One region of the Vibrio sp. SNU_ST1 genome, then DNA from elsewhere that is predicted to be linked to it. Evidence: predicted binding sites of a transcription regulator. Region 1 holds the regulator's gene; each other region holds the start of a gene.
What was found. The regulator PurR, encoded in region 1, represses purine synthesis genes. The targets are predictions, from matches to a motif close to TNANGNAAACGTTTNCNTNA.
Positions count from the first base shown of each region.

Region 2: purE (5-(carboxyamino)imidazole ribonucleotide mutase) is a predicted target of PurR. The motif match lies at 5,897-5,916, and genes of this name have one in related genera.
Region 3: purT (formate-dependent phosphoribosylglycinamide formyltransferase) is a predicted target of PurR. The motif match lies at 6,137-6,156, and genes of this name have one in related genera.

Region 1 is NZ_CP130748.1:1,149,371-1,159,558, reverse strand. Features, by position in the region: gene mukB (chromosome partition protein MukB) at 1-415, opposite strand, end outside; gene mukE (chromosome partition protein MukE) at 412-1,218, opposite strand; gene mukF (chromosome partition protein MukF) at 1,199-2,536, opposite strand; gene cmoM (tRNA uridine 5-oxyacetic acid(34) methyltransferase CmoM) at 2,662-3,447, opposite strand; gene elyC (envelope biogenesis factor ElyC) at 3,563-4,369, shown strand; gene torR (two-component system response regulator TorR) at 4,460-5,173, opposite strand; gene torD (molecular chaperone TorD) at 5,461-6,108, shown strand; gene purR (HTH-type transcriptional repressor PurR) at 6,427-7,431, shown strand; cyclic di-GMP riboswitch class I at 7,602-7,687, shown strand; gene Q5H80_RS05130 (TfoX/Sxy family DNA transformation protein) at 7,815-8,405, shown strand; gene Q5H80_RS05125 (TVP38/TMEM64 family protein) at 8,560-9,240, shown strand; gene Q5H80_RS05120 (DUF2007 domain-containing protein) at 9,315-9,632, shown strand; gene Q5H80_RS05115 (alpha/beta fold hydrolase) at 9,761-10,188, opposite strand, start outside.
Region 2 is NZ_CP130748.1:3,183,308-3,193,495, forward strand. Features, by position in the region: tRNA gene Q5H80_RS14175 (tRNA-Val) at 49-124, opposite strand; tRNA gene Q5H80_RS14180 (tRNA-Lys) at 195-270, opposite strand; tRNA gene Q5H80_RS14185 (tRNA-Glu) at 273-348, opposite strand; rRNA gene Q5H80_RS14190 (16S ribosomal RNA) at 440-1,994, opposite strand; gene Q5H80_RS14195 (gamma carbonic anhydrase family protein) at 2,561-3,106, shown strand; gene Q5H80_RS14200 (DUF1488 domain-containing protein) at 3,103-3,372, opposite strand; gene aroE (shikimate dehydrogenase) at 3,390-4,220, opposite strand; gene hemF (oxygen-dependent coproporphyrinogen oxidase) at 4,296-5,213, opposite strand; gene Q5H80_RS14215 (L-threonylcarbamoyladenylate synthase) at 5,234-5,791, opposite strand; gene purE (5-(carboxyamino)imidazole ribonucleotide mutase) at 5,987-6,472, shown strand; gene Q5H80_RS14225 (5-(carboxyamino)imidazole ribonucleotide synthase) at 6,478-7,608, shown strand; gene Q5H80_RS14230 (type I DNA topoisomerase) at 7,695-8,264, opposite strand; gene Q5H80_RS14235 (DUF494 family protein) at 8,277-8,753, opposite strand; gene dprA (DNA-processing protein DprA) at 8,757-9,869, opposite strand; gene Q5H80_RS14245 (LysM peptidoglycan-binding domain-containing protein) at 9,866-10,188, opposite strand, start outside.
Region 3 is NZ_CP130748.1:1,788,565-1,798,752, reverse strand. Features, by position in the region: partial or broken gene Q5H80_RS07815 (aminotransferase class I/II-fold pyridoxal phosphate-dependent enzyme) at 1-240, opposite strand, end outside; gene Q5H80_RS07810 (helix-turn-helix domain-containing protein) at 374-1,132, opposite strand; gene Q5H80_RS07805 (SDR family NAD(P)-dependent oxidoreductase) at 1,261-1,992, shown strand; gene ihfA (integration host factor subunit alpha) at 2,440-2,736, shown strand; gene Q5H80_RS07795 (phosphoribosylglycinamide formyltransferase) at 3,013-3,789, opposite strand; gene Q5H80_RS07790 (thiopurine S-methyltransferase) at 4,112-4,765, shown strand; gene purT (formate-dependent phosphoribosylglycinamide formyltransferase) at 4,896-6,071, opposite strand; gene cdd (cytidine deaminase) at 6,239-7,126, opposite strand; gene Q5H80_RS07775 (LrgB family protein) at 7,412-8,089, opposite strand; gene Q5H80_RS07770 (CidA/LrgA family protein) at 8,092-8,463, opposite strand; gene sbcB (exodeoxyribonuclease I) at 8,489-9,913, opposite strand; gene Q5H80_RS07760 (sterol desaturase family protein) at 10,121-10,188, opposite strand, start outside.

The DNA.
Region 1 (10,188 bases):
TCTGAATCAATACATCCGTCGGCTTCACATGGCTGGGAAGCCCTTGGATAACGAACGGTTTGATGTCGACTTTCTTATCACGACCCGCAACTTGCTGCAGTTTTACCGCAAACAATAGGCGTTGATTACGAGAATTCACAACATCTAGCGCGGCGTAACATGCGCCAGGTTGAAGCTTACCGTAAAGACCTTTGTCGCGTGATGATTGTGAGCTACCCGCTTCCGTTGTGTTACGGAAATGCAGAAGGCTTTGGTCAGGAATAAGTGCAGTGATGAATGCCGCCATTGTGGTCGACTTACCCGCACCGTTACCGCCAGAAAGCGTTGTAACCAATCCATCGATATCAAAAGTACGTGCAAAGAAACCGTTCCAGTTGACCATGGTTAATGATTGATACTTACCTCTTTCAATCATGCTTCACCTTCTACTTTTGTTTGTTCGCCATCGTTTGACTCAAGGTCAAAGTCAGCTTGATCGTTAAAAATGTCTTGTTGACCGTTTTCGTCCACGTTTAGTTCTACTTCTGATACGGCTTCCGTTTGCTCTTCATTCAACAAGCTACCTTGGTTAGGTTCTTGAGTATGAACAACAGCTTCACCATCACGAATAAGTCGTAATTGCGCTTCTTTCATATCATCGCCAACACGAACATCCGCACCAAAACGGAACACCGCTTCGCTGATGCGGAATTTACCTGTTTCACCAATCACGATCAGCATGCCGATACGACGTAAACGGCGTAAAGAAGTACGTACTTTTTCAAACAGCTTTTCTTTATCTAAGTCAGAACCAGACGCACGGTTGGTTGCTAGCTTCATGAGTTTTTTCTCATCCGCTAACGACATCAGTTCATCAAACAACTCTTGATTGGTGAAGATGCCTTCATGGGCCAAACGCTCTGGGCTTAGGTATAAGAAACACAATACTTTACCAACTAGCATGTCGAGCTCAGACAACACACTACGCCCAATTAAAGACGTAGAACGCGGACGCAAATAAAAGAAACCTTCAGGCGCTTTTACCAGTTCCGTATTGTAGCGTTGATAAAAATGCTGAAGCTCAACTTCAAAATCAGAAAGCAACGCATGGTTATCGAGGTCTTCTGTTGAAACATGCTTGCCTGAACGCAACATGCTATCTAGCGCAGGAAACAATGGGTTCGCTATCGCTTTTACCAGTTTCTCTGGCATGTAATCATCAGTACTTGTTAATGACATTTGCTTGTACCTTTGCACCGAAATCGTTGATTGCCTGCCAATCTGGCTGAATAGCCTGATAGTCAGACTCTGAGTAACCTAAGCGAACGGCTTGGTCGACAACAATTCTGGCTAAATCAAAATGGTGTGTGCGAGGGTGCGCTGCGAGGTAATCACGCAGCACAAGGCCAAGATCAATCGGCGCACCTTGCTGTTTGTGAGCTTTCAACATATCTGCGATTCGTTCTGAAAGTAGATCGTTCACTTGCTCAAATTCTTCGTATTCTACGTCGATTGGGGCTTGCCCCATCACTTCGTCATCACGGAGCACAAGTGCTTCATCACGAAGATCCGTGAGTTTTTCTGCGTCTGCGTAGGTCAATAACCAAGGCGCATCAAAGTAGTCAGTGACTGACTGACGCAAGCGTTGGCTAAAGGCACGGTTTTTATCCATATCTATCGCGGTACGGATAAATTTATGCACGTGGCGATCGTAGCCGATCCACAAATCAATCGCTTGTTGGCCCCAACTGGTGATTCGGTCTAGCTTCATTTGCAAACCAAATAGGGTTTCACCTACAAACTCGAGCTCATCGTCACCATAAACAATTTCTTGAATATCAAGAATCTGGGTTTGCAGTTCATCACCCGCCGCTTGCAAGGTGTCTTGCAACTCTTTTAGCGTGGCTGAGGTTTCCGATAGCAAAGACTCACAGTTGTTGATTGCTTCTCGCCAATCTTTATTTAAAAGATCCGCAATTTGCTGTTTGACGGTTTGTTGCTGTTCATCCATAACCCGTTGGTTAAGATCTATTTGATCAAAAATTTCGCCAACAGAATACTTGAGCACGCCGTACACATTCCTTCTCCAATGCCCCGGAGTTCCACCTTTCTGGGCGGCTTCAATGGCTTTTGCCATCTCATCGGCAACCATAGAAAGCTGGATAGACAGTTTTAATTTAGAAAACTGGCGGTGACGTAAGTAATAATCTGAGATACCAATCGCCAATGGCGATAAGCGATAAATGCTTGCACCATCTGTGATTTCGCTTGTAAAGCGGCTAATTAACTTCTGTTTCACCAACTCATTGATAGCGTTGTTGGCACGAAACGCGGACGCTTCGCCAGTATCTTCAAACAGTCGAGTGACAATAGTGAATGCATCGTGCAGTTCACCCTCGCCCAACTCTTCATCGAACCTTTCATTGCTTAGGACGGCGATAGCAATCAAAAATGCTAAGCGCTCTGGTGGCAAGTTTAATGAAAAATCATGCTGCTTGACCCAGCCCACCAACTCATCAATTGGCTGCTCTTCGGCAGTTTGAGTCATTTCACTCATTGTGGTTCCTGTTACTGTTGTTCGTCATATCGAACGTATTAGATATGACGCCTATTTCTTTATGACGCGGGCTTCTTACGTTTGCATAGCGCATGTTGTGGCTTCTTTTACCACATTCACCGCTGTTATTGCGCAGGTTTTTGAGCCCAAACGTGAATATAACGGCCTAGCGACAGATATGGCTCTTGGCGACATAGCTGTTTCTCTAGTTCCAACACATCTTCAAATTGGTAATCGCCCATGTACTCCATATTACCTATGTAGTCACTGAAAGAGCGAATGCCTGATTTACCACAGATATTTAGACCAGCGTCTTCTATCCATTGATAAACCTCTTCCGGCTTCAAGCCTTTTTGCGGTTGCAGCTTAAACCTTTTTCGATGTGGCATCCCATTCAATACATGAGGAATGTTGCCACAAATCACATTTTTCAGGACTAAACCATGGTGGTTGTAAAACATTATCGAGGCAATGCCACCGGGTTTTACTTGTTCCAGCAATAAATCAAGTGCCTGTTTAGGGTCTGCTAACCATTCCATTACGGCATGAAACATCACAAAATCGACTTTTCCATCGAGATGCTCTGCCACTTTTTGTACCGGAGAATGAATAAAACGATACTGCTCGAGTAAACCCGCTTCTGTGATGCTTTCTTCCGCTAGCTTCAACATTTCAGAAGAGAGATCGCACAGAGAAACGTTGTGCCCTAGTGTCGCAATTTTTTGCGACATCTGTGCAAGTCCACCGCCAGCATCAAGCACATGCAGCGGCGAAACGGATTGCTCAAACTTGCTCAAAGCTTGCTCTAAATCTTCCCATACGATGCACTGACGGATCTCTCCTTTGTCAGAGCCGTAAATGTTTTTTGCAAATTTGTGGGCAATATCGTCGAAATTACGGTCTTCAGTCACGGCTACTTGAGTTATTATGTCCTATCGTGCCTGCTATTCTGTCACAGGAATTTCAGGAATAAAGAGGCGATGTCTCTTTTTACTACTAAGTGATGTTTTTTCGGACTATTCGGATATGTTTGAGCTGAAAAAAGTAGTGTCTTCGTTACTGATGCCACTGCCAGCAATGTTAATTCTCGCTTTTCTGGGTTTAGCCCTAGTGATGTTTACTGCAAAAAGGAAGACAGGTTGCCTAATTACCCTTTCAGCCCTCTGTGGTATTTTCCTAATCGCTTTCCAGCCTGTTTCTAGTCAACTTTTAATGCCAATGGAAAGGCAACACACCGCTTTTTTACCTATCGATGATACCGTCGATTACATTATGGTTCTTGGAAGTGGTCACGTTGTTGATGACCAAATTCCACCAACATCAGAACTTAGCCGCACCGGTCTGATGCGCTTAAGTGAAGGGATTCGTATCTTACGTCTTTACCCTGGAGCTAAACTCATTTTGTCTGGCTATGGCGCAGGCACTGAAGTGAGCAACGCAAAAATGATGGCTAAAGTAGCGCTAGCACTCGGCGTGGCAAAACCCGATATCATTCTGCTTGAAACCGCGAAAGATACGTGGGAAGAAGCTCGTCAAGCCGCTGCATTCGTTAAGAACAAAAGAATGGTATTAGTCACTTCAGCGAGCCATATGACTCGAGCACTGAACGAGTTCAACGCTGCTGGCATGAAACCATTACCCGCACCAACTAATTACCTTGCACAAGAAGGCATTGTTGAACCATGGAATAAGTATATGCCTAAGGCTATCTATCTCGAGCAGACTGAGCGCTATTGGCATGAGACGATGGGATTAGTTTGGCAAAGCTTGCGAGATTGGCTAGACACAAGTAATGACCCTGTCGAGAGCAGTACTCAGATGATAAACAATTAAAAAATTCAGTAACAAAAAACCGAGGCATCATTGATGTCTCGGTTTTTTTACGTTCAAATATCGTTACTGAAATCAGCTTTCCACGGAAAATTAGTCACCAGCAAACATGTAACCTTCACCGTGAACCGTCACAAAAATTTGTGGGTTCTTAGGGTCAAACTCCATTTTTGCACGCATACGACGAATTAACACGTCGATAGTGCGGTCATTCGGCGCGTCTACTCGATGGCTGATCATATTCAAAATACGTTCACGGCTTAATACTTGGTTAGGGTAAGAAGAGAGTGCAACCAATAGTTCATATTCAGCTTTGGTCAATTTCACCGGCTCGCTGTTCTTGCTTAGCGCACGGCGAGGTATATCAAACGTCCATTCACCAAAACGAACCACAGATTCGTCTTCTGTTTGTTCTACCGCAACCGCTGCAGTTTTACGAGCAGCCGAAATACGCCACAAGAGGTTTTTAACTCGAACCAACAACTCGCGAAGTTCGAAGGGTTTAGTAACGTAATCGTCTGCGCCCATTTCAAGGCCAACGATCTTGTCAATGCTATCCGTGCGCCCAGTAACTAAAATTATTCCAATGTCTGATTGACTGCGTAATTCGCGAGTTAGCATCAATCCATCTTCGCCTGGCAAGTTGATGTCTAACATAATGAGGTCAACGTTATTTTCTTCTAACATTTTTCTCATTTGAGCCCCGCTTTCAGCTTCGCTCACTGTGTAACCTTCATTCTGGAAATATCCAACCAGTTTACTGCGGGTTACCACATCATCTTCTACGACTAATACGTGATAGCTCATCTACACCACTTTTCTTATTTAATAGTTTCAGTGACCATTCTATTCATAACTCGTAACAATTCTAGTACTACAGAAGATAAAAGCCAGAAACATGATTTTTTTTTGATACAAGACAATCTTAAACCTTGCTATTTGTCGCCCATCGCAATTCAATATAGGCATTACTACTAACGAGTAACTTTGCGTTTCGCAAATAACCTTGTTATTCAGCCTTGGTGTGCCTATACACAAATCACTCAACGATGCTAGGTATACACACACCACAAGACTAAATCAGGATCTAAGAAATGAAAGATACGAAAGCATTCAACGAACAACGAGCAGAAATATACTGGTGGCTATCAAGCTTGTTCGCTAAAGAGCTCACTCAAGAAGAACTCGATCACTACCACTCTGTTGAAATTCGTTCTTTCCTAACTGGTTTAGGCGAAAATGAAACACTAAAGCCGGCGATTGATAGCTTAGTGGATGCGCTAAACCGTCTACAAACACGTGAAGATGCTCAATTAGAATTGTCTGCTGACTTCTGTGACTTATTCTTAAAGACTGATAAACATGGCGCACTTCCTTACGCTTCTATGTATATCGGCCAGACAGGCCTTTTGAACGATAAGCCAGCAAAAGATATGGAAGAGATCATGGCTAAACACAACTTAGTGGTTAACCAAGACCTAAAAGAGCCCGCTGACCACATTGCTATCGAACTTGATTTCCTAGGTAATCTAATCATTCGTTCGAACGAAACGGATCTTGAAGAGGAACTAGAGAAATCCTTCACTGTTCAACAGCAATTTATCGAACAGCAACTGCTTACTTGGGTACCAAAGTTCAACGTTAAATGTCATGACATTGACACATTCGGTTTCTACGCTTCAGTCTCATCCCTGCTATTGGCATTCTGCAAATTAGACACTCAATACCTAGCTGGCGAATAAGCTTTTTTTGACGACTCGATAAATAAATTCAATAGAATTGTGACCATTCACCCGGATTTCTGGGTGAATTTTATTGCGAGTAATTTCTAGTCAGTCTAAAATTGTGACCGCAAACGATAAAATATGAAACATTCACGAAATGCTACACTTATTGAAGTTCAGAGCATTTCGGTGTTAAGACAAGCCGCTCAATAGCGGTTTTTTGTTTTTTAGCACTTTAGTACCCAAAGAGCCCTACAAATTTAAGCTCTTAGTTAGGTAGCTTAACGGCTACTTCATTCCGTACTTTGGGAAAGTAGCTTCTAATAGGATAAAAACATGGCCACTATAAAAGATGTCGCACGCTTAGCCGGCGTATCAACAACAACCGTTTCTCACGTAATCAACAAAACTCGCTTTGTTGCTGAAGCGACTCAAGAAAAAGTTAATAAAGCCGTAGACGAACTTAACTATGCGCCAAGTGCCGTTGCTCGTAGTTTGAAGTGCAATACAACACGCACTATCGGCATGTTAGTGACTCAATCAACTAACCTCTTCTTCTCTGAAGTTATTGATGGTGTTGAAAGCTACTGTTACCGTCAAGGTTACACTTTGATCCTGTGTAATACGGGCGGTATCTACGAAAAGCAACGTGACTACATTCGAATGCTTGCAGAGAAACGTGTAGATGGCATCTTAGTTATGTGTTCTGACCTAACTGAAGAACTAAGAGAGATGTTAGACCGTCACGCGGACATCCCTAAAGTTATCATGGACTGGGGTCCTGAGAGCTCTCAAGCTGATAAGATCATCGATAACTCTGAAGAAGGTGGCTACCTAGCAACCAAATACCTCATTGAGCGCGGTCACTCCAAGATTGCATGTTTAAGTGGCCACTTAGACAAAGCAGCATGTGTTGAACGCATCTCAGGTTACAAGCGCGCACTCAATGAAGCTAAGATTACTGCCGATGAAAATATGATCATCGAAGGCAACTTTGAGTGTGACACCGCTGTGATTGCTGCTGACCAAATCATTGAGATGGAAGATCGCCCTACCGCAGTATTCTGTTTTAACGACACAATGGCATTAGGACTGATGAGCCGATTGCAAGAAAAAGGTATTCGTATTCCTGAAGATATCTCAGTGATCGGTTACGACAACATAGAATTAGCTGAATACTTCTCTCCACCGTTAACGACGGTTCACCAACCTAAGCGCCGTGTTGGTAAAAATGCATTCGAAATACTACTAGAGCGTATTAAAGACAAAGACCACGAAAAACGCGTCTTCGAAATGCACCCTGAAATTGTTGAGCGAAGTACAGTTAAAACGTTAAATTAATTGATGTAATGAGTTTAGTTTAATCAAGCGCACCTTTAGGTGCGTTTTTTTTTTCAACAAACAAAATGCACTTACATGCATATCTCGAAGATCATTAATTGAAGCAATGTCACATTTTAAAATAAGAAGTGTGAGCCTAATTCAACAAAAACTTTATTCTAACAACCCAGTCACGCACAGGGCAAACCACTTGAAAAAGTGGGACGCAAAGCTTCCGGCCTAAACCACTCGTTGGTATGGTAGCGGGGTTACCGATGGCAAAATGCAGTAACTGCTAATACTTTAGTAATTTACAGCCTATTGACAATTTAATTGCAACATTTTGCTAATCTCTCGGACCTGCTTATTTGGTGGCGTAGTTCAAATACACCGAGATAAATAACATGGATAAACCGATACTAAAGGACTCAATGAAATTATTTGAGCCCCTAGGAAAAATTAAGTCACGCTCAATGTTTGGTGGATTCGGGCTTTTTGCTGATGACACAATGTTTGCCCTGGTTGTGAATGACCAGTTGCATATACGAGCTGACAAATGCACAACGCAACAATTCGAACAACAAGGATTTCAACCGTACGTCTACAAAAAACGTGGTTTTCCTGTCGTTACTAAATATTTCGCTTTACCTGAAGGCTTATGGCAAGACCAAGAGAAAATCTTGCAGCTTGCGACTACGTCTCTAGGTTTTGCTAAAGAAGAGAAAGCTGAACAATCTTCTGCTAAACCAACTCGACTCAAAGATCTGCCTAACCTTCGACTCGCTACCGAGCGGATGCTGAAAAAGGCAGGGATCGATTCTGTAGAACGTTTATATGAATCTGGCTCTGTAAACGCATTTAACGCCATCAAAGAATCGCATGCGTCTTCTGTCAGTATTGAACTTTTATGGGCGCTAGAAGGCGCGATCAATGGTACACATTGGTCTGTTATACCGCAGCAACGTCGTGAAGAGCTTATCAATCACGTCAATTAACATTGTCAGTGCAAACTATCTAGATAACTAAGCCGCATTCCTGCGGCTTTTTTTATATCTGGTGAAAGTTATTCTATGCTTTGCCTGTCTATCTATACTAATCGTATACATTGAAAAACTAATGGTATGCATTGAAAATTTAGAGGAAATATCAATGAGTAAAAAAATGATATTAGGTATTGTGTTGGTCATAACCATCGTCTTGTTAGGCGTCAATTTCGGCCAATACTTAACGCTTGAAAATGCGAAAACCCAACAAGCTGTTTTGAATGACTACATCGAGAGCAATTTCATTGCCGCCGCCGCTATCTACTTTGTCGCGTATGTCATGATTACGGCTTTCTCAATTCCTGGCGCCGCGGTTGTTACGCTACTAGGGGCTGCGCTATTTGGCTTCTGGAACAGTTTACTGCTAGTCTCTTTCGCAAGTGCCATTGGTGCAACGCTTGCGTTTCTAAGTAGCCGCTACCTGTTACGAGACTGGATCCAAACAAAGTTTGGTGACAAGTTAGCAACTATTAACAAGGGTGTAGAAAAAGACGGGGCATTTTACTTATTCTCACTTCGTTTGATTCCTGTTTTCCCGTTTTTCCTTATCAATCTATTGATGGGTCTAACACCGATGTCGGTAAGTCGTTACTACATTACGAGTCAAATCGGGATGCTACCGGGTACGGCTGTTTTCTTGAATGCCGGAACTCAACTCGCAGAAATTGATTCCCTTTCAGGCATCGTGTCTCCCTCAGTACTGTTGTCATTTGCCTTACTGGGTGTATTCCCAATTATTGCTAAATGGTTGATGAATAAATTTCGCTCAGCACCTGTCGCTGAGTAACGAAAATAACTAAATAGCTAAATAGCTAAATAACTAAATAGCTAACGCATGCAACCAAATAAGGTTCTATTTCAATGAAAATCTTCAGTGCATCGAATCCGACAGAAGCTCATATCATCTGTGGCTTGTTAGAAAGTGAGAATATTGCGTGTGAAGTCCGTGGTGAGGGTTTGTTTGGTTTAAAGGGTGAAATCCCATTTACCGAAGATACAGACCCTTACGTATGGTTATATGAGGCAGAACTCGCTAGTAAAGCCCGCACGATCGTCAATGACTACCAAAAACAGCAAGATTCAATCATCTATGAAGAGTGGCGTTGTGGTGAGTGTCATGAAATCAATGAAGCACAATTCGGGTCTTGTTGGCAGTGCGGCGCTGCTTCACCTGAATAGCAGAGCTTCAGTTATTACAGACACGATTCGATCAATACCTCCTCCAAATAAAAACGGGAAGCTAAATTAGCTTCCCGTTTTTATTTTAATTCTATTGAATCATCTGCTTTGATAATCAACCTAGAGAATCACTGGATTTGCTTTTGGATAAAAGCGATAGATTGTTGATTGAATTCTTCAGGATTTTCTACATTACATACATGCCCACAGTTGGCAATTTCTACCAACTCGCTCGACTCGTGCGCTTCGACCATTTCTTTAACAGGCTTGATGAACATGTAATCGCGCTCGCCCATCAAATACAAAGTCGGAATCGGCAACTCTCTGTCTTTAAAATATTTCATCAATGGGTTTACATCAGCCGTGAGGATAAACCAGCGCTTGAACTCTTTTTGGCACAGCTTTTTCGCTTCGCGGATAAACAGGTGACGTGATTCTTTTTGACTTTTTTGCGGCATCACAACATAAGCAAACAGGCTGTATAGCCACATATAAGGAATGATGTGCTTACTCAGGTTTCCTAATTTGATTAAGACTTGAGATCGAGTGTTGAGTT
Region 2 (10,188 bases), 1.2 Mb from region 1:
ACAAAAGAAGTGGTTTGGGTATGACTATAACCAAGAATATTTAGAGAATGGTGGGCGATACCGGGCTCGAACCAGTGACCCCCTGCTTGTAAGGCAGGTGCTCTCCCAACTGAGCTAATCGCCCACGATAGTTTCTTTTGTCTTCACTTTTAATAAAAGTGAAAATAAAAGCCATCCTTTACGCGGAGAAAGAATGGTGGGTCGTGCAGGATTCGAACCTGCGACCAATTGATTAAAAGTCAACTGCTCTACCAACTGAGCTAACGACCCAATGGTATCCCGTAGGGGAGTCGAACCCCTGTTACCGCCGTGAAAGGGCGGTGTCCTAGGCCTCTAGACGAACGGGACACTGGATATTGAAGAACTTGGGAGTTCTTCGTCTCTTTACTTTTCTAAACCTAATCAATCTGTGTGGACACTCATCGTAAGTATCTTCGTATAAGGAGGTGATCCAGCCCCAGGTTCCCCTAGGGCTACCTTGTTACGACTTCACCCCAGTCATGAACCACAAAGTGGTGAGCGTCCTCCCCGAAAGGTTAAACTACCCACTTCTTTTGCAGCCCACTCCCATGGTGTGACGGGCGGTGTGTACAAGGCCCGGGAACGTATTCACCGTGACATTCTGATTCACGATTACTAGCGATTCCGACTTCATGGAGTCGAGTTGCAGACTCCAATCCGGACTACGACGCACTTTTTGGGATTCGCTCACTATCGCTAGCTTGCTGCCCTCTGTATGCGCCATTGTAGCACGTGTGTAGCCCTACTCGTAAGGGCCATGATGACTTGACGTCGTCCCCACCTTCCTCCGGTTTATCACCGGCAGTCTCCCTGGAGTTCCCGACATTACTCGCTGGCAAACAAGGATAAGGGTTGCGCTCGTTGCGGGACTTAACCCAACATTTCACAACACGAGCTGACGACAGCCATGCAGCACCTGTCTCAGAGCTCCCGAAGGCACACCTGCGTCTCCGCTGGCTTCTCTGGATGTCAAGAGTAGGTAAGGTTCTTCGCGTTGCATCGAATTAAACCACATGCTCCACCGCTTGTGCGGGCCCCCGTCAATTCATTTGAGTTTTAATCTTGCGACCGTACTCCCCAGGCGGTCTACTTAACGCGTTAGCTCCGAAAGCCACGGCTCAAGGCCACAACCTCCAAGTAGACATCGTTTACGGCGTGGACTACCAGGGTATCTAATCCTGTTTGCTCCCCACGCTTTCGCATCTGAGTGTCAGTGTCTGTCCAGGGGGCCGCCTTCGCCACTGGTATTCCTTCAGATCTCTACGCATTTCACCGCTACACCTGAAATTCTACCCCCCTCTACAGCACTCTAGTTCACCAGTTTCAAATGCAGTTCCGAGGTTGAGCCCCGGGCTTTCACATCTGACTTAATGAACCACCTGCATGCGCTTTACGCCCAGTAATTCCGATTAACGCTCGCACCCTCCGTATTACCGCGGCTGCTGGCACGGAGTTAGCCGGTGCTTCTTCTGTTGCTAACGTCAAGAGATAACGCTATTAACGTTACCCCCTTCCTCACAACTGAAAGTACTTTACAACCCGAAGGCCTTCTTCATACACGCGGCATGGCTGCATCAGGCTTTCGCCCATTGTGCAATATTCCCCACTGCTGCCTCCCGTAGGAGTCTGGACCGTGTCTCAGTTCCAGTGTGGCTGATCATCCTCTCAGACCAGCTAGGGATCGTCGCCTTGGTGAGCCATTACCTCACCAACTAGCTAATCCCACCTAGGCATATCTTGACGCGAGAGGTCCGAAGATCCCCCTCTTTGGCCCGTAGGCATTATGCGGTATTAGCCATCGTTTCCAATGGTTATCCCCCACATCAAGGCAATTTCCTAGGCATTACTCACCCGTCCGCCGCTCGACGCCCATTAACGCACCCGAAGGATTGTTAGTGTCGTTTCCGCTCGACTTGCATGTGTTAGGCCTGCCGCCAGCGTTCAATCTGAGCCATGATCAAACTCTTCAATTTAAGATTTTGTGACTCAACGAATACTGACTTCAAAACTACTATGTAATTTTAAAGCTATTACCACCCCAACAGAATGGTAATGAATTGACTGTGCCAAAATTAAGTAAACTTAATTTCGTATTGGTCACTCAGTTCATTGAAATCAATTTTGATTCCGAAGAATCTGTTTTATCTAACGATAAAACGTTTTGATATTCATCAACGAGTGCCCACACAGATTGATAGGTTTAAATTGTTAAAGAGCTTTTCCTTTTTGAGCTTCGCTCAAATCGGACGGCCATTTTAGCGATTTAAGTTTTAGTGTCAACCACTATTTTCAAAACTTTTTTCAAGCGCTTAGCTTGGCTAATTTGACCTGCTGATTCGTTTTCGCTTTTGAAACCTAAGCTTCGAAGCCATCCCGTGTCAGCGAGGTGGCATTATAGAGATTTCGATCACACTGGCAAGCCCTTTTTGAAGTTTTTCTTACTTTTTTGATTGTTCGAGCGTTTTTTGTTCAAAACACCCCATTTTCACTAGTATTCCCCTTAATTAAGGGCTTAAGGTGCCTATATAAAGGAGGATTTATGAGTTCAATGCGCAGTTATAAAGGAATATCCCCTCAGATTGGACAAGGTGTCTATATCGATACAAGTTCGGTACTAGTTGGTGATATCAAAATCGGTGATGACTCTAGCGTGTGGCCTTTGGTTGCAGCTCGAGGAGATGTGAACCACATTCATATTGGAGATAGAACGAATATCCAAGACGGCAGCATTTTGCACGTCACCCATAAGAATGCTGACAACCCTGAAGGTTATCCTCTACTAATAGGTAATGATGTCACTATCGGACATAAAGTAATGCTGCATGGCTGCACCATTGAAGATCGTGTACTTGTTGGTATGGGAGCTATCGTGCTTGATGGCGTGATTATTAAAGAAGAAGTGATGATTGGTGCTGGTAGCTTAGTGCCGCCTAATAAGGTACTTGAAAGCGGTTATCTCTATGTAGGAAGCCCAGTAAAACAAGCACGCCCATTAAATGACAAAGAGCGTGCCTTTTTACAGAAGTCAGCTGACAACTATGTTCAGAATAAAAACGACTATTTAGACTCCGTGCTGCCAATCTAAAGCGCTTTGATCTGAATTCGATTAGAGGAGTCATACTCCTCTTCTTCTATTAGTTCTTCCGCTAGCTCTTCAATATCAAAACGTAATTCTGAAAAGATAACTAAAGCTTGCTCGCCCTCTTCTATATCTTTGCCTGCAAATCGAGACAACTCTTCAATAGACATAACACACTCAATCAGTGCGCCCGACTGCTGTGCTGGGAAGATGATTGATTCATTTTCTTCATCCCAATCTTGGATATCAGGAAATAGAATTGATTGATTCATTTTTTATAAATACCTCATTACATCTCTAGGTTTTTACGTAATTCTCTTAAAATCTGTTTTGTTCCCGGACGAAGGCCACGCCAAAGCATAAAGCTCTCTGCTGCCTGCCCCACTAGCATACCCAGGCCATCATAAGCAGCATGAACACCATTATCTAATGCCCATTGATTAAATACCGTGGTTCCCGATCCGTAGACCATGTCATAGACGGCACTGTTAGTATTGAAGATAACGTCAGACACTTCAGGCAGCTGACCACTTAGACCAGATGAGGTCGAGTTAATAATGACATCAAAGCCTCCATTAACATCACTTAGCCCCATACCTTTGATGCTGCCATGCGACGAAAACATCTCAGCCAATAGCTCTGCCTTTGAGCGGGTTCGGTTAGCGACCACCAGCTGTTGTAGCTTTTGGTCGAGAAGAGGTTGGATCACTCCTCGAGCAGCACCACCAGCGCCAAGCAGAAGAACGCGAGCCCCTTCTAGCATAACTTGATGTTGAAGAAGGTCTTGAACTAAACCCTCACCATCGGTGTTATCACCAATGATCTCTCCATCATCGAGTTTCTTAAGTGTGTTTACAGCACCTGCTAGTTCAGCTCTTTCAGTCAGGCGATTAGCGAACTGATAAGCATCTTCTTTAAATGGCGCTGTGACATTACACCCTCTACCACCTTCATTAAAAAAATCTTGAGCAGCAGTGATGAATTCACCTTGTTCTGGCTGGAGTGCTGTATAGGTAAGTTGTTGGCTGGTTTGGCGAGCAAATAATGTGTGAATGAATGGCGATTTGCTTTGCCCAATAGGGTTACCGAAAACGGCATAACGATCTACTTGCTGTGTCATATCCTTACCTAACAGAAATAAAAAAGGGTCATCTATATAGATGACCCTATCACTATCCCTATAAGGAAGAAAGAACTACCAAACTCGAGGTTTTAGGTAGTCGCTATAAAGCAGAGCTTCTGGTGAGCCCGCTTGTGGTTCATAGCGATATTCCCAACGAGCCAACGGCGGCATAGACATCAATATTGATTCTGTACGCCCGCCACTTTGCAGGCCAAATAGGGTGCCACGGTCATACACTAAGTTAAATTCAACATAGCGACCACGACGATAAAGTTGGAAGTCACGCTCGCGCTCACCGTAAGACGTCTCTTTGCGTCGTTCTACAATCGGTAGATATGCGACTGCAAAGCCTTCACCGACCGCCTGCATATAAGCAAAGCTCTTTTCAAAGCCCCACTCGTTAAGATCATCAAAGAACAGACCACCCACACCGCGTGTTTCATCTCGGTGAGGCAGATAGAAATACTTATCACACCACTCTTTATGTTCTTGATAAACATCATCACCAAACGGCGCACAAAGATCTTTGGCTGTTTGATGCCAAGATTGGCAGTCTTCGTCGAAAGGATAGAATGGCGTTAAATCAAAACCACCACCGAACCACCAAATAGGGTCTTCCCCTTCTTTTTCCGCAATGAAGAATCGAACGTTCGCGTGTGAGGTTGGGATATAAGGGTTTTTAGGATGGATAACCAATGAGACACCCATCGCCTCAAACTTACGCCCGGCTAATTCAGGGCGATGAGCAGTGGCTGAGGCAGGCATTGCCTTACCCGCTACGTGAGAGAAGTTAACCCCACCTTGCTCAAATACCGCACCGTTGGTCATAACACGAGTTCGACCACCGCCACCAAGACGCTCGCCAGGTTCACGCTGCCATGCATCTTCTTCAAACAGTGCAGTGCCATCAGCTTGCTCAAGCTGCTGGCAAATCGAATCTTGTAGTCTCAGTAAAAACTGCTTTACTGCTTCTTTATCAATGGCTGACATTTTACTTTCCTTTGCAGGGTTTAACCCTGTCTTAATATTTTCGACGTTTTTGCATCTCTAATTTCGCTTGGCTTCTCACGTCCACCCGTTTGACCTTCTAAAATCGCGACTAAGTGTTGGCCCAATTGCTGTTGAACTTCTTCAGTCGTCATACAAGGCGGCTCGCCAGTCAGGTTGGCACTGGTAGAGGTTAACGGCTTACCAAATTCATTACACATTCTTTGAACCAAAGGGTGATCCGTCACTCGTACCGCAATGGAATCGAACTGGCCTCTGACCCAGTCTGTTACTTTGGCGCTGGTTGGCATGATCCAAGTAACCGGGCCCGGCCATGTTGCTTTCACTGTCGCTAACTGCGCTTCAGTCAGTTGGCTTTCGTCAATATAAGGCAACAACTGATCGTAACTTGCGGCTATTAGGATCAACCCTTTTTCCATCGGTCGTTGTTTTAAGTCGAGCAGTTTCTTGATGGCTTGTGGATTATCGGGATCACAACCGACCCCAAAAACGCCTTCGGTCGGGTAAGCAATGACTTCACCTTGCTGTAATGCCTGCAATGTATGTTGAAAGTTATCCACGGGTTGCCTCATTAATTCTGTTATCGAATTCGCTAAGTGTACAAATTATCATTCACTGTGACTAAAGCTATTTGTTTATAAAATGTATCAATTAACAACTCAGACTGACGCAAACGTTTTCCTTAAGCAATTTTACCCGTATAATGCGCGCAAAATATCTAATCACTAATTAAATCGTACCTGAAGGAGTTTGAGATGACTGTCGGTATTATCATGGGTTCTAAATCTGATTGGCCAACAATGAAGCTAGCTGCAGAAATGTTGGATCAGTTTGGCGTGGCGTACGAAACAAAAGTGGTTTCTGCTCACCGTACACCTCAGTTGCTAGCAGACTACGCAACCAGTGCGAAAGAGCGCGGTATTAAAGTGATAATTGCGGGTGCTGGCGGTGCAGCTCACCTTCCGGGCATGGCGGCTGCTTTCACAAGCGTCCCAGTTCTTGGTGTTCCTGTTCAGTCTAAAGCACTGAAAGGCATGGACTCTCTACTTTCTATCGTACAGATGCCAAAAGGTATTGCGGTAGGTACTCTGGCTATCGGTGAAGCAGGTGCTGCTAACGCTGGTATCCTAGCCGCTCAAATCATTGGTACACACAATGAAGAAGTGATGGCGAGAGTAGAAGCGTTCCGCTCTGAGCAAACAGAAACGGTTCTTGCTAATCCAAACCCTGCTGAGGACTAATTCCCATGCATGTTCTTGTGTTAGGCGCGGGCCAACTTGCTCGCATGATGTCCCTAGCTGGGGCACCGCTGAATATTGAAATTTCTGCTTTTGATGTTGGCAGCAAAAATATTGTTCACCCATTAACGCAAGCGATTCTAGGCAACGGCTTAGAAAATGCGATTGAGCGTGCGGACGTCATTACTGCAGAGTTCGAACATATCCCTCACGATGTACTTGAGGTATGTGAGCGCAGCAGTAAGTTCTTACCGACTACTGAAGCAATCAAAGCTGGCGGTGACCGTCGTCTTGAAAAAGCGCTGTTAGACGAAGCGAACGTGAAAAACGCTAAGTACTATGTGATTAACTCTCGCGAAGACTTTGACGCTGCGATCGCTCACGTTGGCCTACCAATGGTACTGAAGAGCACACTTGGCGGCTACGACGGCAAGGGCCAGTGGCGTTTAAAGACATTAGATAACGTTGAAGCAACTTGGGCAGAAATGGCCGAGTGCATCGCTGCGACAGACAATCAAGCCATTGTAGCTGAAGAGTTTGTTCCGTTTGACCGAGAAGTATCACTGATTGGTGCTCGCGGTACCAATGGCGAGATTCAAGTATACCCACTGGCTGAGAATGTTCACACCGACGGCGTGTTGAGCTTATCGACAGCGATTGATGACATTGAACTGCAAGAGCAAGCGAAAACCATGTTCACTGCCATTGCTGATCGCTTAGATTACGTTGGTGTGCTAGCACTTGAGTTCTTTGATGTTCAAGGTTCACTACTGGTTAATGAGATTGCACCACGTGTTCATAACTCAGGCCACTGGACGCAACAAGGCGCTGAGACTTGTCAGTTTGAGAATCATCTACGTGCCGTATGTGGCATGCCACTAGGCAGCACTAAACTGATTCGTCCAACCGCAATGATCAACATCCTTGGGGAAGATACCCTACCTGAAGCAATTCTTGCTCAAGGTGGCTGTCATGTTCATTGGTATGGCAAAGAGAAGCGTGCGGGTCGTAAGATGGGTCACATTAACGTGAGTGCTGACTACAACGCAGAACTGCAAAGAACGTTATGCTCATTGGCAGAAATTCTCGACAAACAAGCCTACCCTGCTGTGCATGAGTTTGCTGAGCAGATGAAGTAAGTCTATATTGCTTGATGAATATAGAACGTTTATTGGATATAGAAACGGCGCTCAATGAGCGCCGTTTTTTATTTCTGATCATTCACTTACTGTGATTGAATATGATGACACTTGCGATCAGCACATTGCTTCTTGGTGCCACTGGCAGTTTTCTTCTCAAGTAACAACGGGAACTGGCACTCTTCACAACGACCTATAACAGGTGGCTGGTTAACGGCGAACTTACACTTAGGGTAGTTATCACAAGCATAGAAGGTTTTGCCATAGCGAGATTTACGCTCAACCAAATGGCCTCTGCCACACTCAGGGCACGCAACAAGTGGCTGCTCTTCAGGTTGTTCTTTCGGTTGATCCAAAGATTCGATGTGATTACACGTAGGGTAACTACTGCAACCAATAAACATCCCAAACCGGCCCTGCCTTAATACCAACTCGTTTTGGCATTTAGGACACGGCACACCCAGCTCTTTCACCACGTGTCCATCGTTTTGATGCAACGGCTTGATGTAATCACAGCTCGGGTACTGCTTACAGCCTAAAAATGGACCGTGCTTACCATGGCGAAGCTGAAGCTCTCCACCACACTGTGGACATGGTTCATGCTCTAATGCATGTTCATGTGCTGAAAAAAGCTGATTATCAATCTTACTACTCATGACAAGCCTGTGTTAATGCAAGATACCTTGCTCTTTGGTGTACAACAGCTCTTCCATTTGCGTGTAAGCACTTTCATTACCCGGCACATTAAATAGCACCATTAAGATAATCCATTTCAGATCATCTAATTCAAATTCGTTGGTCTCAAGCCCCATCACACGATCAATCACCATTTCACGAATCTCTGTCGTGAGTACGTTGATCTGCTCTAGGAACAGTAAGAAACCTCGACACTCCATATTAATACGTGAAATCTCTCGACTGGTATAAATACGCATTGAGGTATTGGAACACACACTAATCGCCGCTTGGTTGTCGGTATCTTGCAATGCCGCAAGATCTTCTAACCAATGGAGGGCCTTATAAATATCATCTTGGTGAAACCCTGCTCGAAGAAGCTCATCTTCCAGCTCATCTTGATCCACCTGCAATTCAGAATCGCTATGGATGTAGGTTTCAAACAAGTACATCAGTATGTCCATCATCATAGCTTAGCCTCTCCCCTTTCGAATATAGCCACCGGAAACTGCAACAACATGCCCTGAGAGCTCAAGCTCTAAAAGCTGCATCATGACCTCATGCACAGGTATATGGGTTCTCTGTGCCAAAATATCAACGGGTGTCGCCTCTAATCCTACGTTAGCTAACAGCTGTGGAAATGGCAATTGCTCATTTTCACCCTCATTCGGCGTAGGCTCGAACAAACTGGGCTGCTGATCTATAGACCAGTCTAACAGACTCTTTATTTCAATCAGAACATCTTGAGCATTTTGTACTAAACATGCTCCAGCTTTAATTAAGCTGTTACCTCCGCGGCTGGTTGGACTATGAATTGAGCCTGGAAGCGCAAACACCTCTCGGCCTTGCTCCATGGCATAGCGAGCCGTAATCAAAGAGCCACTCTTCTCAGCCGCTTCAACCACTAAGGTTCCTAGCGACAAGCCACTAATAATACGATTACGTCGGGGGAAATGTTCAGGTCGTGGTTTAGCACTTGGCCGAAACTCTGAAATCAGCGCACCATTATCACAAATTCTATCCGCTAGATTTCTGTGCCGCGCAGGGTAAATGGAATCTAAGCCAGAGCCCAACACTGCGAAGGTCTCCCCTCCTTTATCCAAAGCACCATCATGAGCATAGCCATCAATGCCTAAGGCTAAACCACTGGTGACGATCAAGCCGTTTTGGACAAACTCTTTGGCGAAGGCCTTCGCGGTTTGTAGTCCTTCGATACTGGCATTACGACTACCAACCATAGCGATTTGAGGCTCAATCAGTTTTCCAACATGACCCTTAACGAAAAGAACACTGGGCGCAGAGGCTGTCTCGTTCAGCAGTTTGGGGTAGTGTGGGCAGTTAGGGGTAATGATGTGATGGTTGGGCTGCCTTGCTTGCCACGCTAAGCAAGCCTCCACTTCTCTTGGGGCTTGCTCTCTTAGATAAGAAATTTGCTTGGCTGACAAACCCATCGCTTGTAGCTGCTGACTTGAGTTGCCAACAATGTTCGAAGGGGAATCGATACTCAGCAGGCGAGAAAGGCGTTTGCCACCCAATTGCGGAACAAAACTTAGAGTTAGCCAAGCACTCAGTTGTTGCTCATTCACTCGGTGCCCTTAATCTCTTCCGTCAAAGCAAGATCCAAAGGCGATACTGCCAGAATGTCATTGCTAACAGGCTTAGAGCTCTGAGTGATCAATGCGAGGCTAAAATACTCATAAGGGCGAATAACCATCAAGCTACCCAGAGAGGTGCTTGGCAATTGCACCTTATCGCTCGCCGCAGACTCTTTATAACTGTATTCACCTTGCTTACCAAACACCACCGCGCCGCTTTCGCTGAGGGTAAACATGGAGCCTTGGCGGAGGTTATCCTGTGAACCTTTATTGATCACTACTACCTGATTCTTCGCGCTGTACTGGCTGC
Region 3 (10,188 bases), 640 kb from region 1:
GCGTAGGCAGTTGCTGTAGAGATCGAGCGTGCTGAATAGGTGTCCAAGCCTGATATCAAGATTCTGATCAGCTACCGCTTGAGCAAAAATTTTCTGGTTCAAATTTGGGATTTGTAACCAAAGTACCATGCCACCTTGTGGGTTACTTATCTTCACGTCTTGAGGTAGATGTTGGGCTAAATAACTTAGGTATTGTTGGCGTAAAGAAAGGATCTGAGAGCATCTTCTTCTAACGTGTTTGCATCGGCGTTGTTCTTAGTCGGGATCGGTTTGATTGTGAAACCTGCGAGTGCGGCTCAAACCGATAAGGCAACTAAACTCTTAAAAAGTAATTGCACAATGTTGTTAGAACATTGGCGCTGTTAAGGCATACCTAAACTAAATTTACTGGTGCTTTGAGTTTAGGGTGGAAAATACCTTTAGCACCCATGTCGACAATAGCATAGTCGTTGACCCCTTCAGTCATTCGGCTACGCGACTGACTGACCTTTAGGGTCTTGAACATTAACTCCTCAAGCCTAGCGTTATATTCTTTAAATTCGTCTTCGGTCAGCCTGAGTTTGGTCGTAATAAAGTAAGCTTGTTTGTTACTTACATCGATATATTGCACTGCCTGTTTTAGAGCATCTATGACTTGGTTTTTGAACATGGCGCTAAACCGCGCTTGTTCAGAGAAAGCAATATTGGCAGGAACAGTGACGTGGAATTTTAAACCTAATAACATCGTTATTAGGTTTAACTGTTCAAGTTTCCTGAGGTAGATATGCAGTGATGGTTTGTTTAAGTCATAACTGGCCATTAACTGCTGGGCGTTTGCCCCTTCATTTACAATATCTTGGAAAATCGTAAACAACGCCGGTTCTTCACAGAAGGCTGCGTCTTGCTCGTCCGTAAATAATGACACTGAAGCTAATGCTTCTTCTGCTTCTGTGATAATGGCTGATAGAGGAAGCTGAATTAATTTACATATCTTTTGTAACTTCAAGATAGAGAGCGATTGATGGCCGTTCAGCATTCTTTTAATGCCTATTTCGGAGATTCCTGTGAACTCTGAAACTTCTCTATAAGAGATACCTACCTTTTTTAAATGGCGTTTGATTGTCGTACAAATTTCGTCGTCAAGTGTATCCATTACTCTATACCATCACTATTCCATGTACTTAAGGTAGCACAAAGTGTCACTTTTATAATTCTCTTTGAAATGTAAGCGATCATTTTTGATACTTTCTTTCAGTGGTAGGTGCTATTTGAGAGGCTAAGATGAATTTAGGGTTAGAGAATATCAATGTTGTTGTCACTGGCGGTTCTAGTGGAATTGGAGCGAAAATAGTTGAAGGCTTTGCCAACGAAGGGGCAAATGTTTGGTTCTGTGGACGTTCTCAACAGCGAATAGATAAGCTGCTTATACAACTCGGAAAGGCAAATAAACAAGTTGTTGGTAAAGTAGTCAATGTTCACGATTTGGCGCAAATGAAAACTTGGATTGGGTCTATTCCTGATATCGATATCTTCGTTCCCAATGTCAGTACGCTTTCTGATGAGTGGGAGGATGTTCTACTGAAAGATATTGCCGCTACGCAGCAGGCCATCACGTTAGTCTTACCTAAGTTACTTGAATCGCGTTGTGCTGCAATAACCTATATTGGATCAAAAGCGAGTGGCTATACTGTTTGTGACGCTAATGCATATGGGGCGGGTAAGGCTGCTTTAGCCCATTACATGAAATCCTTGTCTTTGACCTACGTTTCTAAGGTGAGGGTTAATACCGTCTCCCCTGGAGATACATATATTGCTGAGGGTTTATGGGGGCGATGTAAGTGTGAAGAGCCGGACATTTTTCAGAAAGTTATCGATAGAAATCCAATGGGTCGCTTGGCAAATCCTAAAGAAATAGCTGATGTGGTCACCTTTATTTCAAGCCCTGTTGCGAGTTTTGTCTCGGGAGCTAACTGGTATGTTGATGGAGCATCGACTAGTCATGTGCAATATTAGCTATGGCAGCATAAACTATTCATGCCGATTCGAATTAAATTCTGAAATGATACAAATATCATATTTAATAATGCTTACTTAGTAACCTCTGTTGAGTTTGATATCAAATCAAGTAGCTGATTTTATTGGGTATAGGATAGAGGTCTCAAAAATTATCTTTTAGAACACTAAAGTTTTAAATTCTACTTATGTTGTATTTTGCGATATTTAATATCACATCGTACCTGTTGTTTAGGTGTTTTTTAGCTATATCTGTGACTTTACCAGGGCGTTATCTTCCTGATTTGAAAGAATAATTAAATAGATGAGATAAAAAAGTTGGCGAAAATCAGAAGCTTGGCATACACTTTCCTTGTAAATGACCTTATCTCATTGATTGAATAGGGTAAATGCTTTGGCGCTACTGAAGATGGTAGCAATGTATAACATAGCTTTGAGGAAAGTTTTATGGCACTCACTAAAGCCGATTTGGCTGAGAACCTGTTTGAAACACTCGGATACAGCAAGCGGGATGCCAAGGAAACGGTTGAAGTGTTTTTCGAAGAAGTTCGTAAGGCACTTGAAAATGGCGAACAGGTAAAACTGTCTGGTTTTGGTAACTTTGATCTTCGTGAGAAAAACGAGCGACCTGGTCGTAACCCGAAAACTGGTGAAGACATTCCAATTTCTGCTCGACGTGTTGTTACTTTTAGACCGGGACAAAAACTAAAGGCCCGAGTCGAAAATATTAAAATCGAGAAGTAGCCAAGCAATAGACCACGCCTAGCGTGGTCTTTTTGTATCTACGTCTTATGCATAATTTGCTGACTTTTTGTCACTAGTTTCTCTTAGTGGTATCACCTTACTCTCTTTTCTTAACTACCCTTCTCGTTAACCACCCTTCTCGTTAACCACTAATAGTGACACCCCTATATTTTGCTTTCTGTTAGTAATGAATTAATGAAAGCAACGCGAGAGCACAAATAAAAAGAAAGGGCTGCTATTATGCAGCCCTTTGTCGTTCTTGTTTATGATAAGCGGTTATGCCGCTTTAATGTGCGTGGTAATGTACGGTTGCCATGCTTGTTGGTATAGCTCTAAAGATTGGCGTCTTAGGCTATTGATTTGTGCCGCTTCGATATCGTTAATTGGGCGCTGTTCTGCAATAGCGTGACGTTCAATGCCTTGAATGATTTCGTAGAGTTCGTGTTCAGGACCACTTTTCACATCAGCGATGGCTTTTAAGTGAAGTTGAACCTCTGCAATGATGTTGGTCTTAGGCAAACGAACCAACAAGTTAAGGTCACGGTAGCCAGAGTCGGCTGGTGATTTAAACTTGTTTTTCAGCTTAACAACATCTGCTTCGCGGCTTAGCGCTTCGTACACTTCAACCAAGCTCTCTACATCGTTCGCGATGATAGTTGCGCGGGCTAAGTCGGTAATTTTCGTTACATTACCATCAAGCTCAAGGGCGATTTTTTCTTCTGCACGAGCTTGAGATTTAACGCCAGCAAATAGCGCTTCAGAGTTGGTGAGTAGGGCAGTACTTTTACAGATAGTTTCTAGTTCAGCTTGGCCTTGATGCGCTTTGCTGTACAGAATGTCGAAGTCGGTGTAAGGCTGAGTCGGGCGTGAGTCGAAGGCTTTGATGCCGTAAAGGCCGCTCAAACTATGACGGAATACGTTTGATGAAACTTGGTTTTGCGCAGGAGTGCGCGTTTGATCAGTCGAACTTGTTGAAACAGGTGCTGCTGCGAATGCAGGCGCTCGGCTCAATACTAGAAGCATTAGGGCCGTCGTACGGAGAAATACACTCATTCAAACTCCAAAATACAAGGTTACAAAAACGGGTAATCAAAAGGGGTAACCAGTAACGCATAAGAGTAAAAATAGCTTAACTAAACTCACTACATATTAAATGGGGCTAGCTAAGACAGAAACCAACTCTAACGTTTAATATCGCTTTAAAATGTGAAGATATAGACAAATAATCCAACCGTTAGTTCCGCAATTTCGAGAACTTTGAACTCAGCCGTTTCCGTTATTTTCGAAACCAATTTGGTACTTTCAGCCAAGCTAAGGTTGCTCTTACCTCTCTATACTGTACCCTTGCATTATGACTGTTTAACATGAACGAAAGATGAATAATCCTGAATTTTGGCACAATAAATGGGCAGCCAACCAAATTGGTTTCCACCTTGAAGATGTAAACCCACTTCTGATTAAATTTTGGGAAAAGACTGAGCCTAACTATGAGAAGAGTGTGTTTGTGCCTCTTTGTGGCAAGAGTGAAGATTTGATTTGGTTGGCGACAAAGCATAGTGACGTGCAAGGTGTCGAACTCAGCCAGATTGCGGTTCGCGCATTTTTTGCAGAGCACCTTTACACGCCAACTGTGACTCAAATTAGCGGTCAGCACGAGCTCTACCAATTCGATGAACTGAACATCTATACAGGTGATTACTTCACCGCGCCAATCCAACCTGTTGATATTATCTATGACCGAGCGTCTTTAGTTGCCTTGCCAGAAGAGATGCGCACACAGTATGTAGAGCGTTTGAAACAACTGCTGAAACCGGGCGGTAAGGTCCTTCTGGTGACTCTGGATTACGACCAAAGCGAGATGGCAGGGCCTCCGTTTAGCGTACCTAAACTAGAGATCGATCAGTTGTTCTCTGGATACAAAATCACATTGTTGAATCAAGATATTGCGGACGATGAACATCCGAAGATTGCTAAGAAAGGCTTGTCTCGATTCAGTGAAGAAGTGTATTTGATTGAGTCAGACGCTTAAGTGAAGTGAGCTTTCAAGCGAAAAGACCGCTTAAATAAAAAAGACAACACCAACAAAAAGACGGGCTCGATAGCCCGTCTTTTTTATTGTTCAGATTTGAAGTCGTGATTGTTCAGAATTGAATAGCTAGCTAATAAATCACTTTTACTTTCGAAGCGCTCTCAATTGCATCATCAATCGCAGTCTCTGTGCTGTTGCGTCGAGTAAGCGCCACACCTAGACGACGGCGACCATCGATATCAGGCTTACCAAACAAGCGAACTTGCGTTTGTGGTGCGTCTAGCGCCTCTGTAAGGCCTTCAAAACGGATGTTAGTTGAAGTGCCTTGGCCTAGAATAACCGCAGATGCACATGGCCCATACTGAGTAATTGATTTAATCGGCATACCGGTAAAGGCACGTACGTGCAGTGCGAATTCCGACGAGTCTTGAGACATCAAAGTAACCAAGCCTGTATCGTGTGGGCGAGGGGATACTTCATTGAAGATTACGTGATCGCCTTTAACGAACAACTCAACACCGAAGATACCGTGACCACCGAGTGCGTTAACCACTTGTTCAGCAGTGTATTGCGCAGCTTTAAGTGCGTTGTCTGACATTACTTGTGGCTGCCATGATTCACGGTAATCACCATCTTCTTGACGGTGGCCGATTGGTGCACAGAAATGAACGCCGTCGACTGCGCGAACGGTCAGTAACGTGATTTCGTAATCAAAGTCGATGAAGCCTTCAACGATTACACGGCCCGCACCAGTACGACCACCTTCTTGTGCGTAGTCCCAAGACTTTTGAATGTCTTCTTCTGTTTTGATAACACTTTGACCTTTACCTGATGAACTCATTACTGGCTTAACGACACAAGGCATGCCGACGAATTCAACAGCTGCTGCGAAATCTTCAAAGGTGTCTGAAAAGCGGTAAGGAGAAGTGCTTAGCTTTAGCTCTTCTGCGGCTAGGCGACGGATACCTTCCCGGTTCATCGTTAGCTTAGTTGCATTCGCAGTTGGAACGACATTCAAACCTTGTGCTTCTAGCTCAACTAACTTGCTGGTGGCAATAGCTTCAATTTCAGGAACCACATAATCTGGCTTTTCTAGTTCAATGATCGCTTGAAGTGCATCGCCGTCTAACATGTTTAGTACATGGCTACGATGCGCGACTTGCATCGCTGGTGCGTCTGCATAACGGTCACAAGCAATAACTTCCAAACCTAAACGTTGGCACTCGATAGCAACTTCTTTGCCGAGTTCACCTGAACCTAATAGAAGTACACGAGTAGCATTTTCACGAGTAGCAGTACCAAACATAGAAATTCCTTCCGATCTTTTGAACGATTGATTGAAAACGGGGAGATCATACTTATTTTAATGATAAAAGCAAACGTTTGCGCGAGCTGTTGCGTTAATTGCAGGGATAAAAAAAGCAGCCCTGTTAAATAGGGCTGCTTATTTGAATTTTTGTTAATTAGATGTACTTAGATTGCTAAGTAAGTCACTGGAATGTCAGGGTTAATCGCTTCTAATGTCGATTGAGTATCCGCTAAGTGGCTAATGCTGCCATCTGCGATTTCAACCAACGCTGCGTTTTCAATCTGTTCGAAATCGAAGCCAGCCAATTTCAGTTGCACAAGTGCTACTTGTAGTGGCGGAAGGCTCGGGTTAAATGCCGCATTTTCTGCGTATGCACCCGTAAAAATTTCGCCAGTTGTTAGCTGTAGTGAAACGCCGCTTAGATTTTTAGTATATGGCGCATGGCTACGGTTTAATGCTGCTAGTGCGCTTACCACAACAGGGCTGGTTTCTTCTGACGTGTACTGGTGATCCAGCTTAGTCATTAGGCCAGTAGTAATCCCCAAATCAGCAGGGCCGAAAGAGTCTGGTAGGTATTCTTGCAGTGACATTTCATCACGCTGTGGTAATTGAACTTTAAGTTCTTTTGCCGTCGTCAGTTCGTTCATGAATTGGCGACAGTGACCACAAGGGCTGAAGTTGATCGTGATATCAGAAAGGCCTTCTTCACCCTTCATCCACGCGTGGCTGATGGCTGATTGTTCAGCGTGAACCGTTTGACCAAGTTGAGTACCAGCGATTTCAAGGTTTGCACCAAAATACAGAGTTCCAGACAAACCACGCACGATTGCACCAACATAAAAGTCAGATAACGGAGCGTAAGAATACGCTGCGGCAAAAGGAAGTAGCGCAATACGTAGCTCGTCATCCGCTAAACCACTTGCTTGCAGTAGGCTGGCAAATTGCTCTGGAGACAATGTCGCGTCAAAGTTGTCTGCTAATACGATGTCACTCAAAAGTGCTTTGATTGCTGTTGGAGCACTTTCCAGCGCCAGGGTAATACGACTGTTCATGTTGAATCCTTATTTGACCTTAGGCTTTAATTCTATGCAATGCGCAGGAATTTTCTGTGATTGTGATCGCTATTACTCTGTTGTTGTTACATTGGTTTGCATAATTAGAGTGAGGTCACAGATGAAATCGATTGCAAGAGCAAAAACCATCGTTGATATCGCACTTATTGGCCTAAACAGGGCGCGACTTGACTGCTATTGCTGAATAAATGCGAATAAAAAGCCCAAGCAGGCACTGAAATCAACAGTATTCTGGTTGGGCTGAATCGTGTGGTGAGGTTTTAGTTAAGAATAGAACCAAACTACAAGTGAAAATATACTTGGTGCAATGATTGAGGTAATGACGCCACAAAGCACAAGAGCCAACGAACTGAATGCAGCATCTTCCTGATTCTTCTCAGCACACGTTGCAGTACCCAAAGCGTGAGATACGGTACCCATTGTTAATCCACGGGCGATTGGGCTCTTAATACCAATCAGGTTATAGATTGGGTAAGCAAAAATAGCCCCAAACAGACCAACAATCAAAACCAGAATCGCAGCAATAGCCGCTTCACCACCTAAATGGCTAGACACTTCCATAGCAATTGGCGTGGTGACTGACTTACCTAACAAACTCGCAATCAAACTTAAGTCCGCTTTAAAAGCCACTGCGATTAATGCTGTTGTTGTCATCGACATCACACTGCCCAGCGTGCAAGCAAAGGTGATGATGCGCCAGTTTGCTCTGATTTGAGGTAACTGTTCGTAAAGCGGGTAAGCAAGGGCAACTACCGCGGGCTGAAGCATGTAGGTAATCCAGGTGTTGTCTGCATAGTAAGTCTCAAACGGTACTTTGAAGAACGTGAGTATCGGAATGATGATACCAATGCTGATAAGCAGGGGATTACACAGCGGCGAGTTTACTTTTTGACTTACCCAGCGAGCAAACAGGAATACCGCGATGGTGAGTAGAATCCACATGATCAGTTACCTCTCGAAAGCAAGCGGTCTAAGAACCATGATAAAGACACCAATACCAGCAACGTGCCGCCAACGGCGCTCGCCATAATTGGCAATGCGTTAGTGATGAGCATGTCGAAGTGATCCATCAACCCTACACTGATCGGAACAAACAGTAAGATCATTAGCCGGATAATCAAGCTTGCACCAGGCTGTACCCAGTGCGAAGGAACAATACCAATCACCATGGCGGCAAACAGAATCAACATGCCAAAAATACTGCCTGGGATTGAGGTATCCAAAAAATGCTGTAACGCGTTACCTGCTGTAAGTGCACCTATGATTAAGGTGAAGGAGATTAAGCAGTAAACCAGCTGGAGCAATCTTTCTTTCAAAGTGTTACGTCTCTTGATAATGGAATTAGCTAGCTAACTTTTCTACGTATTGATAAACCGCCTTCAAGATAGCCATTTTCTTCTCGTCGCTTTCATGTTCGTGCGCGAGGTTTTCAAGGTTGAGCATGTACTCTTCTAAACGGCACTCGTAAAACTCACGACAATGGTTTGCCCATTTTAGTTGCTCAGCTTCGTCAAGTGTCCATGGGAAGTTACGCGCACGGTAACGGAACAGTAACGGTTTAATACGTTCGTCGCTGAAGGTGATATCTAAAGCTGCCAAGTTGTTCGGGTCAGTTTCGCGAATGATGTTCATCGCGGTCTTATCAGCTGGAGAAAAGAAACCGTCGTAAAGGTGAGTATCAACATCATCACTCTTTTCGTACTCTCGCTCTTGTGAGTACAGGCCGATCAGTTTTTCGCGGATCTCTGGGTGTTCGCGCAGCAGAGCCAAGTTCTTCAAGCATTGTTGGCGATCGATGCCGATGGTTTCGGCATTTTCAGCCGTCAGCGTTTTGGCTGGAGCAAGAATAGGGCATTTGTTCAGTTGAACCAATTTGATTGGTACGGGTAGCTCGTCTTCACCCAGTTCACTGCGTTTGGTGTAGAGTCTGTCTCTGAGTTCATCAGCATCCAGTTCTAACAGTGGGCTTGGATCTTTGGCTAAATCAACCACGATAACGGCATTTTGATTGGTTGGGTGCCAAGCCATAGGCACAATCCAACTTGTGTAGTTGCAGTCACGGCCAAACATGCCCGAAACGTGCATCAATGGTGTCATGTTTACAATATCAACAAGGTCATTCAGCTTACGCTTATGACGCATGTTGTAAAGGTAATCGAACATCTTAGGTTGTGCAGTTTTCAGCTTCTTCGCTAACTCTATGGTCGCAATAACATCGGCCATCGCATCGTGCGCGTTCTCATGTTCAATGCCGTTTGCCACCGATAAGTGTTCCAATTTAAAGCTTGGATAACCTTCTTCATTCTCTGGCCAAACAATACCTTCAGGGCGCAGTGCGTGAACAGCGCGCATTACATCAAATAGATCCCAACGTGAGTTGCCGTTCTGCCAGCTCCACGCATATGGGTCAATGAAATTTCGGTAGCAGGTGTAACGCGTTACCTCGTCATCGAATCGAATACTGTTGTAGCCAAGGCTTGTGGTGTTTGGTTTCGCTAACTCAGCATGGATCTTAGCGATAAACTCTGGTTCAGGAAGACCTTGAGAAGCTGCTTTTTGTGGTGTGATACGGGTGATCAATGCAGCTTCAGGTGCAGGGAGGTAATCAGCAGGAGGTTGGCAATAGATAACCAGAGGCTCTCCAATAACATTGAAATCTTGGTCGGTACGAACACCCGCAAATTGACTCGGACGGTCTTTTGCTGGGCTAACGCCCCACGTTTCGTAATCGAAAAAGAAGTAGGTCGGCTGATTATCTGAACTCATTGAATTTCCTGAACAGTAAGCGTGGAACATTTACTGTGGCTGAAGGTTAGTTTTGTTCAGTATCTGATAGTATGCGGTACACGTGCAACCCAGATCACAAATAAATTCCCGTAAAACGGTGGTTTACTATTCAATCGAGCCGCGTGGGTATGCTTTTGAATCCAGTTAAGGCTGTTTCTTAGTTAATACAATCTGTCTATCGCTCGTTTAATCCGACGGAGGAGAAAGTATCCGCTGAACTTTTTGTTTTAAGGTTAATTTTCGGTTTCTCAAAT